Regions from separate parts of the Nocardioides palaemonis genome, predicted to be linked through region 1. Evidence: predicted binding sites of a transcription regulator. Region 1 holds the regulator's gene; the other holds the start of a gene.

Region 1 (7,054 bases):
ACCGGCAAGTCGCTGGGCTACCTCGTGCCGGCGATGCTCCACGACAAGCGCGTCGTCGTCGCCACCGCGACCCTCGCCCTCCAGCACCAGCTCGTCGAGCGCGACCTCCCGCGCCTGGTCGAGGCGGTCAAGGACGTGCCCGGGATCGACACGTCGTACGCCGTGCTCAAGGGCCGCTCCAACTACGCCTGCCTCCACCGCATCCGCGCCGGCGTGCCCGACGACCAGGGCACCCTCGTCGACGTGCCGCTCGGCGCGATGGCCGAGAAGGTCCTCGAGCTGCGGTCGTGGGCGGAGGAGGAGGCCGAGGGCGGCGGCAGCGGCGAGCGCGACAACGCCCCGCGCCACACCGACCGCGAGTGGCGCCAGGTCTCGGTCAACCACCGCGAGTGCCTCGGCGCGACCAAGTGCCCGTTCGGCCAGGAGTGCTTCGCCGAGCTGGCCAAGGAGAAGGCCCAGCGCAGCCACCTCGTCGTCACCAACCACTCCCTCCTCGCGATCGACGCGATCGAGGACGTCCCGATGATCCCCGACTACGACACGGTGGTCATCGACGAGGCCCACGAGCTCGTCGCGCGCGTCACCCAGGCCGCCACCGACGAGCTCGGCGCGGGCGACGTCGAGCGCGCGGCCCGCCGCGCCAGCCGCTGGGCCGACGACGCCGGCGGCGACCCGGCCGGCGACCTCGAGGACGCGGGCGCCCAGCTCGCCGAGGCGTTCGCCGCGCTGCCCGCCGGGCGGATCGACACGGTCCCGCCCCAGCTCTCCGACGCGCTGGTCGCGGTGCGCGACGCCGCCCGCGCGACGCTGTCGGCGTTCCCGCGCGAGTCCGGCGGTGAGGGGGAGGGTGACGCCGGCCGCACCCAGGCCAAGGGCATGGTGCAGGAGGTGTTCGTCAACGCCGAGCGGATGGCGGCCGGCTCCGACCGCGACGTGCTGTGGCTCGGCGAGGCGCGCGACCGGTTCCCGGCCCGCCTCCACGTCGCGCCCCTCCAGGTGTGGGGCCCGATGCGCGACAAGCTGCTCACCGACAAGACCGTCGTCTTCGCCAGCGCCACCCTCATGCTCGGCGGCGAGTTCGGCGCGGTCGCGACGTCGCTCGGCCTCAAGCCCACCGAGCGGGTCGGCCACCAGATCGCCACGACCGACGCCGACGACGCGCTGCCGTGGAAGGGCATCGACGTCGGCTCGCCGTTCGACTACGGCCAGCAGTCCATCCTCTACGTCGCCCGCCACCTGCCCCAGCCCGGCCGCGACGGCCTCGGGCCGGCCCAGCTCGACGAGATCTGCGACCTCGTCGACGCGCTCGACGGGCGCACCCTCGGACTGTTCTCGTCGCGCCGCGCCGCGGAGGCGGCCGCCGAGGTGGTCCGCCAGCGGCTCCCGCACCTCACCACGCTCGCGCAGGGCGACGCCCAGCTCCCCGAGCTCGCCAAGCAGTTCGTCGAGGACCCGCACACCTGTCTGTTCGGCACCCTCTCGCTGTGGCAGGGGCTCGACGTCCCGGGCGACACCTGCCAGCTGGTGATCATCGACCGGATCCCGTTCCCGCGGCCCGACGACCCGCTGATGTCGGCGCGCGCGAAGGCCGCCGACGACCGCGGCGGCAACGGCTTCATGGAGGTCTCGGCCACCCACGCCGCGCTGCTGATGGCGCAGGGCGCCGGTCGGCTGATCCGCACCACCACCGACCGCGGCATCGTCGCGGTCCTCGACCCGCGCCTCGAGACCGCCCGCTACGGCCGCTTCCTCAAGGCGTCGCTGCCGCCGATGTGGTCGACCACCGACCCGGCGCTCGTGCGCCAGGCGCTCAAGCGGCTCGGTCAGCCGAAGAGCGAGTAGGCCGCCAGCGCGAGCACGACCAGCACGGCCAGCACCAGGAGAGTCCTGCCGGAGCTGCCCGACCGGACCTCGGTGATCGCGGTCGAGGTCGTCGGGGCGTACGCCGGCTGCGGCGCGGCCGGCTGCTCCGCCGGGCCGGGCGCTCCTCCTGCGCCGCGCGCCCGGAGCTCGGCGACGACCTCGTCGAGCCAGTCGTCGACGGCCGCCATGTCGTAGCCGCCGCGCCCCGGGGTGAAGCGCATCGCGGTGATGTCGCCGGCGTCGATGCGGGGGCGGGGGAGCGCGAGGTTCTCGAGGATGTGGTCGACGGCGAGGTCGACCTGCTCGACGTCGTAGGCCTGGCGCAGCCGCGCCACCGGGAACGTCGGCCGGGAGACGCCCATCAGGCCGGCACCTCGTAGCCGAACACCTGGTAGTCGCGGCGGTACATCTGGCTCACCAGCTCCCTGAGCTCGTCGGACGCCCGGCGGTCCTGCCCGCCGGGCGCGGTCTGGTTCTGCGGCGCGCTCGGCACCGCCGGCGCCCCGATCCGCTCGCACACCTCGGCGAAGTCGCGGTCGAAGGTCTCGAGGCGCCCGACGAAGTCGACCCGGTTGAGGTCGATCATCCGGCTCTGCAGGGTGAGGTGCTGGTCGGTGCCGGGCACGGCGGAGAGGTCGTGGGTGGCGGTCCACCGGGCGAACTCCTCGATCGCCTGCATCCGCGCGTGGGTCTGCTCGTCGAAGCGGTAGTAGTTGTTGGCCACGACCTTGTCGCGCCACGCGGAGACGAACCGGTCGAGCGGGTCGCGGACGAACGCGAAGGCGAAGTAGTCGGCGAACGACGCCAGCGGGTAGCGCACCCGCATCGCGTGGTCGACGTCCATCGTCACGCCGTGGCTCTCGCAGTGGTGGCGGATGGTGCGCGTCGCGACCTTCGCCACCCGGAACCACACGAACCGGTGGCTGTGGCTCACCGTGAGGTTGTACGCCAGCGGGCTGAGCCAGGCAGATGTCTCGCCAGCCGCCGCGAGCCGCTCGACCTCCGCCTCGGCCGCCTGCGTCAGGCGGCGCCGGTTGCCCGCTCGGGTGTGGAAGACCTCGGGGGACGGCGCGGCGCCGGGGTGCTCGGACATCGCCGCGAGGCTACACGTGCCCGGACTGCCGTCCGTGGTTTCGAGGCTCGCTCCGCTCGCACCTCAACCACCGAAGCCTCGTTGGTTGAGGTGCGAGGAGCGCCAGCGACGAGCCTCGAAACCTGCGTCACCCGTCACCCGTCCGTGGTCTCGAGGCTCGCTCCGCTCGCACCTCAACCACCGAGACCTCGCTGGTCGAGGAACGACGAAGTCGTGTCACGAGACCCCGTCGCGTGACCGGGTCTCGTGACAGGCGCCAGGGCGCCTTCCTCGACCAGCGACGAGCGGCGCCTCAGCCGAAGGAGATCCGTCCCCGCAGGCTCTCCGGGTCTTCCAGCGGCGCGTCCTTGGTCTCCGCGATCACCTCGCGGGCCTTGTCGGTGCTGTCCCAGACGTTCCAGAGCAGCACGCCGCGCACGGAGCCGGACTTGAGGTAGTAGACGACGCCGGTGCCGAGCTCGCCGTCCTTCCAGTCCTCGACCATGTCGAGGTCCGACTTCGTCTCGCCGACGGCCTCGTAGCCGGCGTCGAAGAGGTCGGACCAGAAGATCGGCGTGTAGTCGTAGGCCTCGTCGGCGCCGGCCATCACCTTGCCGGCGTGCGCGCCGGACTTCTCGGCCTGGTCGACGTGCTCGACGCGGCGGCGGCCGAGCAGGGCGTCGGGGTAGGACGCGACGTCGCCCGCGGCGTACACGTCCTCGACGCTGGTGCGCAGGCGGTCGTCGACCACGACGCCGTTGTCGACCTCGAGGCCGGCGGCCTCGGCGAGCCCGGTGCGCGGCTGGACGCCGACCCCGATCACGGCCGCGTCGGCGACCACGTCGGTGCCGTCGTCGAGGCGGATCCGGACGCCGTCGCCGGTCTCCTCGCCGGTGCTGACCGACCCGTGGACGATCGTCACGCCGTGCTCGGCGAAGTCCTTGGTGAGGCTCGCGGCGAGCGCGCGGGGGAACATCTGCTCCTGCACGTCCTCGAGGTCGAGCACCAGCGTGACCGCGACGTCGTTCTGCACGAGGGCAGCGGCGATCTCGGAGCCGATGTAGCCGCCGCCGACGACCACGACGTGGCTGCCGGAGGTGGCGAGCGCGCGGAGCCGCTCGTAGTCGGCGGACGTGCGGTAGTAGACGACCCGCGGACCGGCCCCGAGCCCGAGGGTGCGGGGCTCGGCACCCGTGGCCAGCAGCAGCTTTCCGTAGCCGACCGACGTGCCGTCGGCGAGGCGTACGGCGTGGCCGGCCGGGTCGATCTCGGTGACGGTGGTGTCGAGGACGAGGTCGACGCCGTCGTCGTCGTTGAGGTCACCGGCGAGCGACTGGCCCTCGAGCGACTCGTCGTCCTTGAGCCAGAGGTCCTTCGACAGCGCCGGGCGGTAGACCGGGTCGTGGGGTTCGGAGCCGAGCACCGCGACCGTGCCCGAGGAGTCCTGCGAGCGGATCCCCTTCACGGCGCTGGCGGCGGCGACGCCTCCGCCGACGATGACGTAGTCGTAGGACTCCTGGACGTTGCTCATGCGCGCTCCCGACGGTTGGCTGTCCCGCCATCGTGTCCCGTCGGTGGTGGACATTCAACGGCCCTCCGCCCCGTGGGGTGGAGGGCCGTCGGAGGCCGTGCGCAGGGGAGGGTCAGACCCGGCGGAGCACCGCGGTGACGACGCCGAGGATGGTGGCGTTGTCGCCCGGGATCGGGTCGTACGCCGTGTTGTGGGGGAGCAGCCACACGTGGCCGTCCTTGCGCTGGAACGTCTTGACGGTCGCCTCGCCCTCGATCATCGCGGCGACGATCTGGCCGTTGCTGGCGGTCTGCTCCTGGCGGATCACGACGTAGTCGCCGTTGCAGATGGCCGCGTCGACCATCGAGTCGCCGGAGACCTCGAGCAGGAAGAGGGTGCCGTCGCCGACGAGCTGCTTGGGCAGCGGGAAGACGTCGGTGACCTGCTCCTCGGCGAGGATCGGGCCACCGGCGGCGATCCGGCCGACGACGGGGATGTTGACCGCGGACGGCGAGACGTCGCCGATGCCGGTCTCGTCGACGCCCGAGTCGTCGGCGCTGGAGATCGAGCGGCGCGCCGCCATCACCTCGGGCAGGAACACCTCGAGGGCGCGGGGCCGGTTGGGGTCGCGCTTGAGGAAGCCCTTGCCCTCGAGCACGCGCAGCTGGTGGGCGACGCTGGAGGACGAGGTGAGGCCGACCGCCTGGCCGATCTCGCGCATCGAGGGCGGGTATCCCTTGGTCTCGATCGAGTCCTTGATGGTGGCGAGCACGCGCTGCTGGCGCGGGGTCAGGCCGGTGGCGTCCGGCGGGCCGTCGGGCATCTCGATGACGTTCTTGTCGTCCTGCTTGGCCATCTGGCTCAGTCCTCCCGCATGGTGCCCCGCTCCGTCCGCCCGGACCGGGTGAGGCCACCGTAGACCTCCCGGCACCCGTGGATCAAACACCTGTTCGAAGCAGCGTGTCGCTAGCGTCGCGTCCATGACGGGTGCTGGGGCGACGAGCTGTGTGGTGACGGGTGGGGCGCGTGGGATCGGGCGCGGCATCGCGGAGCTGCTGGTCGCGCGTGGTCACCGGGTGGTCGTGAGCGATGTCGACGCCGAGGCGGTCGCCGCGACCGCCGCGGAGATCGGCGCGGTCGCCGGCCTCGCCCACGACGTACGCGACCCGGACGCGCACCGCGCGGTCGCGGCCGAGGCGGTGCGCCACGCGCCGCTCGCGGCGTGGTTCAACAACGCCGGCGTCGGCGACGACGGGACCCTCGCGGCGCTGACGGACGAGCAGGTGCGCCGGCTGGTCGAGGTCAACCTGCTCGGCACGATGTGGGGGACCCGTGCGGCGCTGGACGCGTTCGGGCCGCGCGGCGGCGACGTGGTCAACGTCGCGTCGCTCGCCGGCCTCACGCCCACGCCGGGCTACGCCGTCTACGGCGCCACCAAGGCGGGAGTGGTGGCGCTCAGCGGGTCGGTCAACGCCGAGTCGCCGCGGGGCGTACGCGTCCACGCGCTGTGCCCGGACGGCGCCGACACCGCGATGCTCGCCGCGCAGGACCCGGCCGGGATGGGTGCCCAGCTGGTGCACTCCGGTGGCGCGATCCTGAGCGTGTCGCAGGTCGCCGAGGCGGCGGTCGCGCTGCTCGGCTCGCGGCGGGTGGTGCGTACGGTGCCGGGCTGGCGCGGGGGAGTCGCGCGCAGCGCCGCGCTCGCCCCGGGCGTCTCGCAGCACCTCGTCGGGCTGTTCGCCGCGCAGGGTCGCCGCGCGATGAGGCGGCGCTGACTCTTCGCCGGGCAACCTACGGACGGCCCCCGGCTCCTCTGGGCCGGACGGCCGTCCCCTCGGTGCCCGGTGCGCGACCGGGCGTGGTCGCTCGGGTCAGGGCAGGCGCACCTGCCCGTGCTGCATCTTCCAGAGGAAGTACTTCTCGAAGCCGAGCTTCATCAGGTGTGCCTGCGGGCCCGGGATCAGCACCCCGTGCTTGCGCGGCGGCAGCATCTTGTCGGCCAGGATCACGACGCCGTTGTTGCCGGCGTCCATGACGCAGACGGCCGGGATGTCGCCGAACGCCTTGTGCTCCTTCGGCTCCTCGCCGCGGACCTGGGCGGCGATGTTGAGCGCCGCGACGTGGGCCTGCTGCTCGGTCGGGAAGCCGGTCTTCGGGATGCCGACCGGGGTCGGGGTCTGCCACGGGACGTCGACCGCGGCGGCGACGCCGACCGCGTACACGTCGTCGAACGCCTCGCTCTGGTAGGTGTCCCGGACCGTCACGAACCCGTTGGCGTCGCTCAGCTCACCGGCCTTCTGGACGACGTCCTGGCCGGAGAACGGCGGCACGATCATCGCGTAGCCGAAGTCGATCGTCCGTCCGTCGGCGAGCACGAGGCGGCCGTCGTCGACGTGGTCCATCGCGGTGTTGAGGACCGGTTCGATGCCCTCCTTCTTGAGGAACATCCCGAGCAGCGACTCGCCGTGGGGGAGCCCGCCGATGCCGAAGTGGCCGAGGAACGGCTCGGCGCTGACGTAGGTGAGCTTGACCTTGTCCTTCAGGCCGGCCTTCTTCAGCTGGTAGGAGGTGTTGAAGAGGAACTCGTAGGCCGCGCCGAAGCAGCCGGC
Region 2 (7,054 bases), on a different contig from region 1:
CGCGCGGTGCTGAAGGCTGCGGGGGCGTAGGCGTGGAGCTGTCCCACCGCTTCACCGTCCCCGTCGGCGTCGAGGAGACCTGGGCGCACTTCAACGACATCGCGTCTGTCGCGGAGTGCTTCCCGGGCGCCCAGGTGTCCGAGGCCGACGAGGAGTCGTTCTCGGGGTCGGTCAAGGTCAAGCTCGGGCCGATCGCCCTGCAGTACAACGGCAGCGGCACCTTCGTCGAGAAGGACGCCGCGGCGCACCGGTTCGTGGTCGACGCCAAGGGCAAGGACAAGCGCGGCAACGGCACGGCCGGTGCGAAGGTGACCGTGTCGATGACCGGGTCGGACACCTCGACCGACGTGGCGGTCGAGACCGACCTCGCGATCACCGGCAAGCCGGCGCAGTTCGGGCGCGGTGTCATGCAGGACGTGTCCGACAAGCTGCTCGGGCAGTTCGTCACCTGCCTCGAGCAGCGCCTGGCCGCGCCGGCGCCGCCGCCCGACCCCGAGCCGGCGGCGGTCGCCGACGCCGGTCCGGCAGCAGTCCGGGAGGACGCCCCGCCTCCCTCGAAGCCGGCGGCACCGCCACCCCCGCCGCCCCCACCCCCACGGAGGCGCTCGACCTCGGGAGTGCGGTGCTGCCGGTGCTGCTCAAGTCCTACTGGAAGCAGGCGCTGGCCGCGGTCGTCGGCCTCGCCGTGGTCCGCCGGCTGCTGCGGAGGTAGCGACGCGCGGGCCGCGTGTCAGAACACGTGGAGCGGGCGGAACTGGACCGAGATCCGCGGCCCGGCGTGCGCGACCTTCGGGACCGCGTGCTCCCAGGTGCGCTGGCACGACCCGCCCATCACCACGAGGTCGCCGTGGCCCATCGTGAACGCCATGGAGGCGCCCCCGCCGCGTGGACGCAGCAGCAGCCGGCGGGGGTCGCCGACGCTCACGATCGCGACCATCGTGTCCTGGTGACGCCCGCGCCCGATCGTGTCGCCGTGCCAGGCCACCGAGTCACGGCCGTCGCGGTAGTAGCAGCAGCCGGCGCTCACGAACGGCTCGCCGAGCTCGGGGAGGTAGTGGTCGCTCAGCGCGTCACGCGCCCGTCCGAGCACCGGGTGGGGGAGCGGGTCACCGCCCAGGTAGGTGTGCACCAGGCGCGGGACGTCGACGACGGCGTCGTACATCTCGCGGCGCTCGGCGCGCCACGGCACCTCGGCGACCAGCGCGGCCAGGACCGCGTCGGGGTCGGGCAGCCAGCTGCGCTGCACGTCGACCCACGCGCCGTCGGTGAGGACGTGGCGCTGCGGCGCGAGGGTCGCGGGCGCGGAGTCGTCGGCGGCGAAGAGCGAGCCCTGGAAGTCCACCCGGAGGTCCACAGGTCCAGAGTACCCGATGAGTCGAACGCACGTTCGAAGATCAAGGTACGCTCAAGGCTTCCCCACAGGCTTGGTCAATTGGGTGACGCGGATCGACATGCGTACCTAGCCTGTCTGGCATGGAGCCGGTGGACCTCGTCGTACCGCGTCAGCGGGCGCTCAAGCACGTGCAGGTGCGCGAGCACGTGCGCGGTCTCATCGAGAGCCAGCCGCCCGGGTCGGCCGCCCCGTCCGAGCGCGAGCTCGTCGCCCGTTTCGGCGTCGCCCGGATGACGGTGCGCCAGGCCCTCGACGCGCTCGTCGCCGAGGGCCTGCTGGAGCGGATCCCGGGCCGCGGCACCTTCGTCGCCCAGCCGCCGAAGACCTCCGGCCGGCTGACCTCCTACACCGAGGAGATGCGCCGCCGCGGGATGCTGCCCGAGTCGCAGACCCTCCTCGCGCGGGTCGAGCAGGCAGGGCCGGGCGTGGCCCGTGCCCTCGACATCTCGCCGGGCGACCCGGTCCTGCACTGGCGTCGGCTCCGGCGCGCCGACCAGGAGGTCGTGTGCGTCGAGGACGCCTACCTCAACGAGGTGCTGCTGCCCGGCTTCCTGCAGCACGGCACCCCGACCAGCCTCTACGACGCCCTCGAGGCGCGCGGGCTGCGCCCGACCGACGTCGAGGACGCGATCAGCGCCGACCGCGCGAGCGCGGAGGAGGCGACCATCCTCGGGATCGCCGAGGGCGACCCGGTGCTGCGGCACGCGCGTCGGGCCGTCGCCGACGGGCGCATCGTGGAGGTCTCGCGCACCTGCTACCGCCACGACCGGTTCACCTTCTACCTCCAGCTCGCCGACCGCTGACGCCTCACCCGCGCAGCCCGGCCAGCTCCCGCTCGAGGTTGGTGCGCGCCCGCGCGTCCCACAGGTCGTGCGCCTGACGGGTGCGGAACAGGCGCGGCCGCGCCGCGAGGTCCTCGAGGACCTCGCGCCTGCCGGCGCGGAAGTCGGCGTCGCCCACGTGGGCGAAGTCGGCGCGCACGCCCGCGACGTAGGCGTCGTAGCGCTCCTGCGGTGCGGCGAGGATGCCGAGGTCGGCGTCGCTGAGCGCGCAGCCCTCCGCGTCGTCGTCGTCCGGGCGGTGCTCGGCCGTCATCCGCACCAGGCGGGCGGCCTCCGCCGCGAGAGGCAGGTCCAGGGCGCGCTCGGCCCATCGCGCGGAGCGCTCCTCGTCGTCCGGCGCGCCGTCGTAGACCGCGTCGTGGAACCACGCGGCGAGCGCGACCGGCACGGCCTCGAAGCGCGCGCCGGCGTGGGCGAGGTCCTCGAGCCGGTCGAGGACCTCGGTGAGGTGGACCAGGTCGTGGTAGCCCGGGCGGTCCCACGCCAACAGCAGCTCGTCGCGCAGGTCGTGCCGGTCGGGCAGCGGCCAGCGTGACGTCAGGCTCACGTCTGCTGCGCCTGGAGCTCGCGCGCGTGGGCGTGGCCGGAGGCCATCGCCCAGCGGATGGTGCGGGTGGCGGCCGCGCCCAGCACCCGGTTGGTCACCGGCGGGACCGGCGGCAGCCGCAGCTCGCGCCGGGCCTCGGCGGGCAGCAGGCCGATCGCCGCCGTCGCCAGCGAGAGGTAGCCCGGACGCGCGACGAGCGGCAGGTCGGGGTGGAGCAGCAGGAACCGGATCGCCTCCTGGGCGGCCGGCGTCCCGCGCAGCTCGGGGCCGTACGCCGTGAGCACCGTCCGCAGCTCCTCCTCGGACCGTGGCGCACCGATGACGCCGAGGTGCTCGGCGGCGACGGCGGTCTGGGCGACGTACTCGTCGCGCTCGCGGGCCACCAGCGGGCGGTGGCCGTAGCGGTCGTGGGCGAGCAGGAAGCTCTCGATCTCGGCGGCGTGGACCCAGCCGAGCAGGTGCGGGTCGCTCGCGGCATAGGGCGTCCCGTCCGGCATCGTGCCGGTCACCGACTCGTGCGCCCGCTGGACCGCTCGGATCACCTGCAGGGCGTCCTTCTCGGTGCCGAAGGTCGTCATCGCGATGTAGGTCGAGACCTGCGCGAGCCGGCCCCACATGTCGCCGCGGTAGCCGGAGTGGTCGGCGACGCCCTGCATCGCCGCCGGGTGCAGCGACTGCAACATGATCGCGCGGATGCCGCCGACGAACATCGAGGCGTCGCCGTGGACGCGGGCGATGGGGGAGTCGGGGGCGAACCAGCGGGGGCCCGGAGTGCCGTGGACACGCTCGCGGGCACGGTCGCCGTCGGGCCCGGCCACCTTGCGGAACAGCTCGGCGCCGAGGCGTTCGCGGAGGGTCACGACCTCGAGCGTAGCGAGGCGCCACAACGCGTCACGCCGGCTTTGACTTCGAGTACTCGAAGTTCCTAGCGTCGTACGACGTGACCACGCACGCCGAGCCCCGCAGCTACACGATCCGCGAGACGGCCGCCCTCACCGGGCTGCCGGCGAGCACGCTGCGCTACTACGAGCAGGTCGGGGTGATCCCCCCGATCGGCCGCGGAGCGAGCAGCGGGCACCGCGTCTACGGCGAGGCCGACCTCGACCAGCTGATGTCGGTGTCCTGCCTCGCCGCCACCGGGATGGGGCTCGACGACATGCGCCACTACATGGCCAACGCCCGGCGGGGCGCCGAGGCCGCCGCCGAGCAGCGCGAGCTGCTCGAGCAGCAGCAGCGGCACCTGACGGTCGAGGCGCAGCGGCTCGCCCTGCGGCAGCGCTACGTCGACCTCAAGATCGCCTACTGGCAGGCCGTGGAGGACGGTGACGCCGCTCGCAGCGAGGAGATCTCCGCGCAGGCGCGGGCGCTCGCCGAGGAGCTGCGCGCGGTCACCGACCACTAGCCGGACCACCGTCCGACCCCCGTCCGGGCCACCCGCCCGGACGACCCCGTAGAGAGCAAGGAGAGATCCCCCATGCGCGTGAACGCCTACGCCGCCCCGTCCGCCGGTGCGCCGCTCGAGCCGATCACCATCGAGCGCCGCGAGGTCGGCGCGAACGACGTGCTGATCGACATCGAGTTCGCCGGCATCTGCCACTCCGACATCCACACCGTCAACGGCGACTGGGGCCCGCAGCCCTTCCCCGTCGTGCCCGGCCACGAGATCGTGGGCACCGTCGCCGAGGTCGGCTCCGACGTCACCCGCCACCGGGTGGGCGACCGCGTCGGCGTCGGCTGCATGGTGGGCTCGTGCGGCGAGTGCGACAACTGCCGCGCCGGCGACGAGCAGTACTGCCGCCAGGGCATGGTCGGCACCTACGCCGCCACCGACCGCGACGGCACCACCACCCAGGGCGGCTACTCGCAGAAGGTCGTCGTCGACGCCGACTACGTCCTCTCCGTCCCCGAGGGCCTCGACCCCGCGGCTGCCACCCCGCTGCTGTGCGCCGGCATCACGACGTACTCCCCGCTCAAGCACTGGAACGCCGGCCCCGGCACGAAGGTCGCCGTCGTCGGCCTCGGCGGCCTCGGCCACATGGCGGTCAAGATCGCCCACGCGATGGGCGCGGAGGTCACCGTGCTGTCGCAGTCGCTGAAGAAGCAGGAGGACGGCCTGCGCCTCGGCGCCGACCACTACCACGCGACCTCCGACGAGGGGACCTTCGAGACCCTCGCGAGCTCCTTCGACCTGATCATCAACACGGTCAGCGCGAAGATCGACGTCAGCGCCTACCTCGGCCTGCTCGCCGTCAACGGCGCGATGGTCAACGTCGGCGCTCCCGCCGAGCCGCTCGACGTCAACGTCTTCTCGCTGCTCAGCAACCGGCGCACGTTCGCCGGCTCCATGATCGGCGGCATCGCCGAGACCCAGGAGATGCTCGACTTCTGCGCCGAGCACGGCATCGTCAGCGAGATCGAGCTGATCCGCGCCGAGCAGGTCAACGAGGCCTACGAGCGGGTGCTCGCCTCCGACGTGCGCTACCGCTTCGTGATCGACAGCAGCACCCTCGCCTGATCCGGTCCGTCGTCACGCCGGGGACTGCAGGTCCCCGGCGTCGACGATCCGGTAGGCGTAGCCCTGCTCGGCGAGGAAGCGCTGGCGGTTCTGCGCGAAGTCGGCGTCGACGGTGTCACGCGAGACGATCGTGTAGAAGTGGGCGCTGCGGCCCTCGGTCTTCGGGCGCAGCAGCCGGCCCAGCCGCTGGGCCTCCTCCTGGCGCGACCCGAAGGACCCGCTGACCTGGATGGCCACCTCGGCCGAGGGCAGGTCGATCGAGAAGTTGGCCACCTTGCTGACGACGAGCAGCCCGATCTCGCCGGAGCGGAACGCGTCGAAGAGCCGCTGGCGCTCCTTGACCGTCGTCTCGCCCTTGATCACCGGTGCGTCGAGCATCGCGCCGATCTCGTCGAGCTGGTCGATGTACTGCCCGATCACCAGCGTCGGCTGGCCGGCGTGCTGCTGGACCAGGTCGCGCACCACGTCGATCTTGGCGTGCGTGCACGACGCGAGCCGGTAGCGGGTGTCGGGATCGCTGGTGGCGTAGGCCAGCCGCTCGCCCTCGGGCAGCGTCACCCGGACCTCCACGCAGTCGGCGGGCGCGATGTAGCCCTGCGCCTCGATGTCCTTCCACGGTGCGTCGTAGCGCTTCGGCCCGATCAGCGAGAACACCTCGCCCTCGCGGCCGTCCTCGCGCACCAGGGTCGCGGTGAGGCCGAGCCGGCGGCGCGCCTGCAGGTCGGCGGTCATTCGGAAGATCGGGGCCGGCAGCAGGTGCACCTCGTCGTAGACGATGAGGCCCCAGTCGCGGGCGTCGAGCAGCTCGAGGTGCGGGTAGACGCCCTTCCGCTTCAGCGTCAGCACCTGGTAGGTCGCGATGGTGACCGGCCGGATCTCCTTGACGGCCCCGGAGTACTCGCCGATCTCGTCGGGCGTGAGGGACGTGCGCCGGACCAGCTCGTCCTTCCACTGCCGGGCGCTGACCGTGTTGGTCACCAGGATCAGCGTGGTCGCGCGGGCGTGCGCCATCGACGCGGCGCCGACGATCGTCTTGCCCGCGCCGCACGGCAGCACCACGACGCCCGACCCGCCGTCGAAGAAGGACTGGGCGGCGTCGCGCTGGTAGGGGCGGAGGGCCCAGCCGTCCTCGGCGAGGTCGATCGCGTGCGCCTCGCCGTCGACGTAGCCGGCGAAGTCCTCGGCCGGCCAGCCGAGCTTGAGCAGCGCCTGCTTGAGGTTGCCGCGCTCGCTGGGGTGCACCGCGACGGTGTCGTCGTCGAGGCGGGCGCCGACCATGCCGGCGACCTTCTTGGCGCGCAGCACCTCCTCGAGCACCGGGCGGTCTACCGACGACAGGACCAGGCCGTGGACGGGGTGCTTCTCCAGGCGCAGCCGGCCGTAGCGGCCCATGGTCTCGGCGACGTCGACCAGCAGCGCGTGCGGGACGGCGTACCGGCTCCACGTCAGCAGCGCGTCGACGACCTGCTCGGCGTCGTGCCCGGCGGCGCGGGCGTTCCAGAGGCCGAGCGGGGTCAGGCGGTAGGTGTGGATGTGCTCCGGGGAGCGCTCGAGCTCGGCGAAGGGCGCGATCGCCTTGCGAGCCTCGGCGGCCGACGGGTGGTCGACCTCGAGCAGGAGCGTCTTGTCGGACTGGACGATCAGGGGGCCGTCGTTCACTGCGCCGCCGCCGCGGGGGTGTCGTCCTCGGGCTGCTCGCGCACGGCCTTCTGCCGCGCCCGGAACGCCGCCACGTTGGCGCGCGAGGAGCAGCGGTC

What was found. Region 1 encodes LexA, which represses DNA repair genes until DNA is damaged. Its sites were predicted from a motif close to TCGAACANNTGTTCGA; they were not measured.
Region 2: a site for LexA is predicted at 1,376-1,391, ahead of KDN32_RS16750 (alpha-ketoglutarate-dependent dioxygenase AlkB). Genes of this name have one in related genera too.

The regions. Positions count from the first base shown of each region.
Region 1 is NZ_JAGVQR010000001.1:459,895-466,948, forward strand. Features, by position in the region: gene KDN32_RS02235 (ATP-dependent DNA helicase) at 1-1,842, shown strand, start outside; gene KDN32_RS02240 (DivIVA domain-containing protein) at 1,824-2,225, opposite strand; gene KDN32_RS02245 (sulfotransferase family protein) at 2,225-2,956, opposite strand; gene KDN32_RS02250 (NAD(P)/FAD-dependent oxidoreductase) at 3,249-4,466, opposite strand; gene lexA (transcriptional repressor LexA) at 4,579-5,301, opposite strand; gene KDN32_RS02260 (SDR family NAD(P)-dependent oxidoreductase) at 5,426-6,220, shown strand; gene KDN32_RS02265 (NAD(P)/FAD-dependent oxidoreductase) at 6,317-7,054, opposite strand, start outside.
Region 2 is NZ_JAGVQR010000004.1:213,700-220,753, reverse strand. Features, by position in the region: gene KDN32_RS16760 (FAD binding domain-containing protein) at 1-30, shown strand, start outside; partial or broken gene KDN32_RS22590 (SRPBCC family protein) at 33-407, shown strand; gene KDN32_RS16750 (alpha-ketoglutarate-dependent dioxygenase AlkB) at 731-1,354, opposite strand; gene KDN32_RS16745 (GntR family transcriptional regulator) at 1,474-2,196, shown strand; gene KDN32_RS16740 (HD domain-containing protein) at 2,201-2,782, opposite strand; gene KDN32_RS16735 (oxygenase MpaB family protein) at 2,779-3,642, opposite strand; gene KDN32_RS16730 (MerR family transcriptional regulator) at 3,723-4,184, shown strand; gene KDN32_RS16725 (NAD(P)-dependent alcohol dehydrogenase) at 4,257-5,297, shown strand; gene KDN32_RS16720 (DNA repair helicase XPB) at 5,310-6,956, opposite strand; gene KDN32_RS16715 (CGNR zinc finger domain-containing protein) at 6,953-7,054, opposite strand, start outside.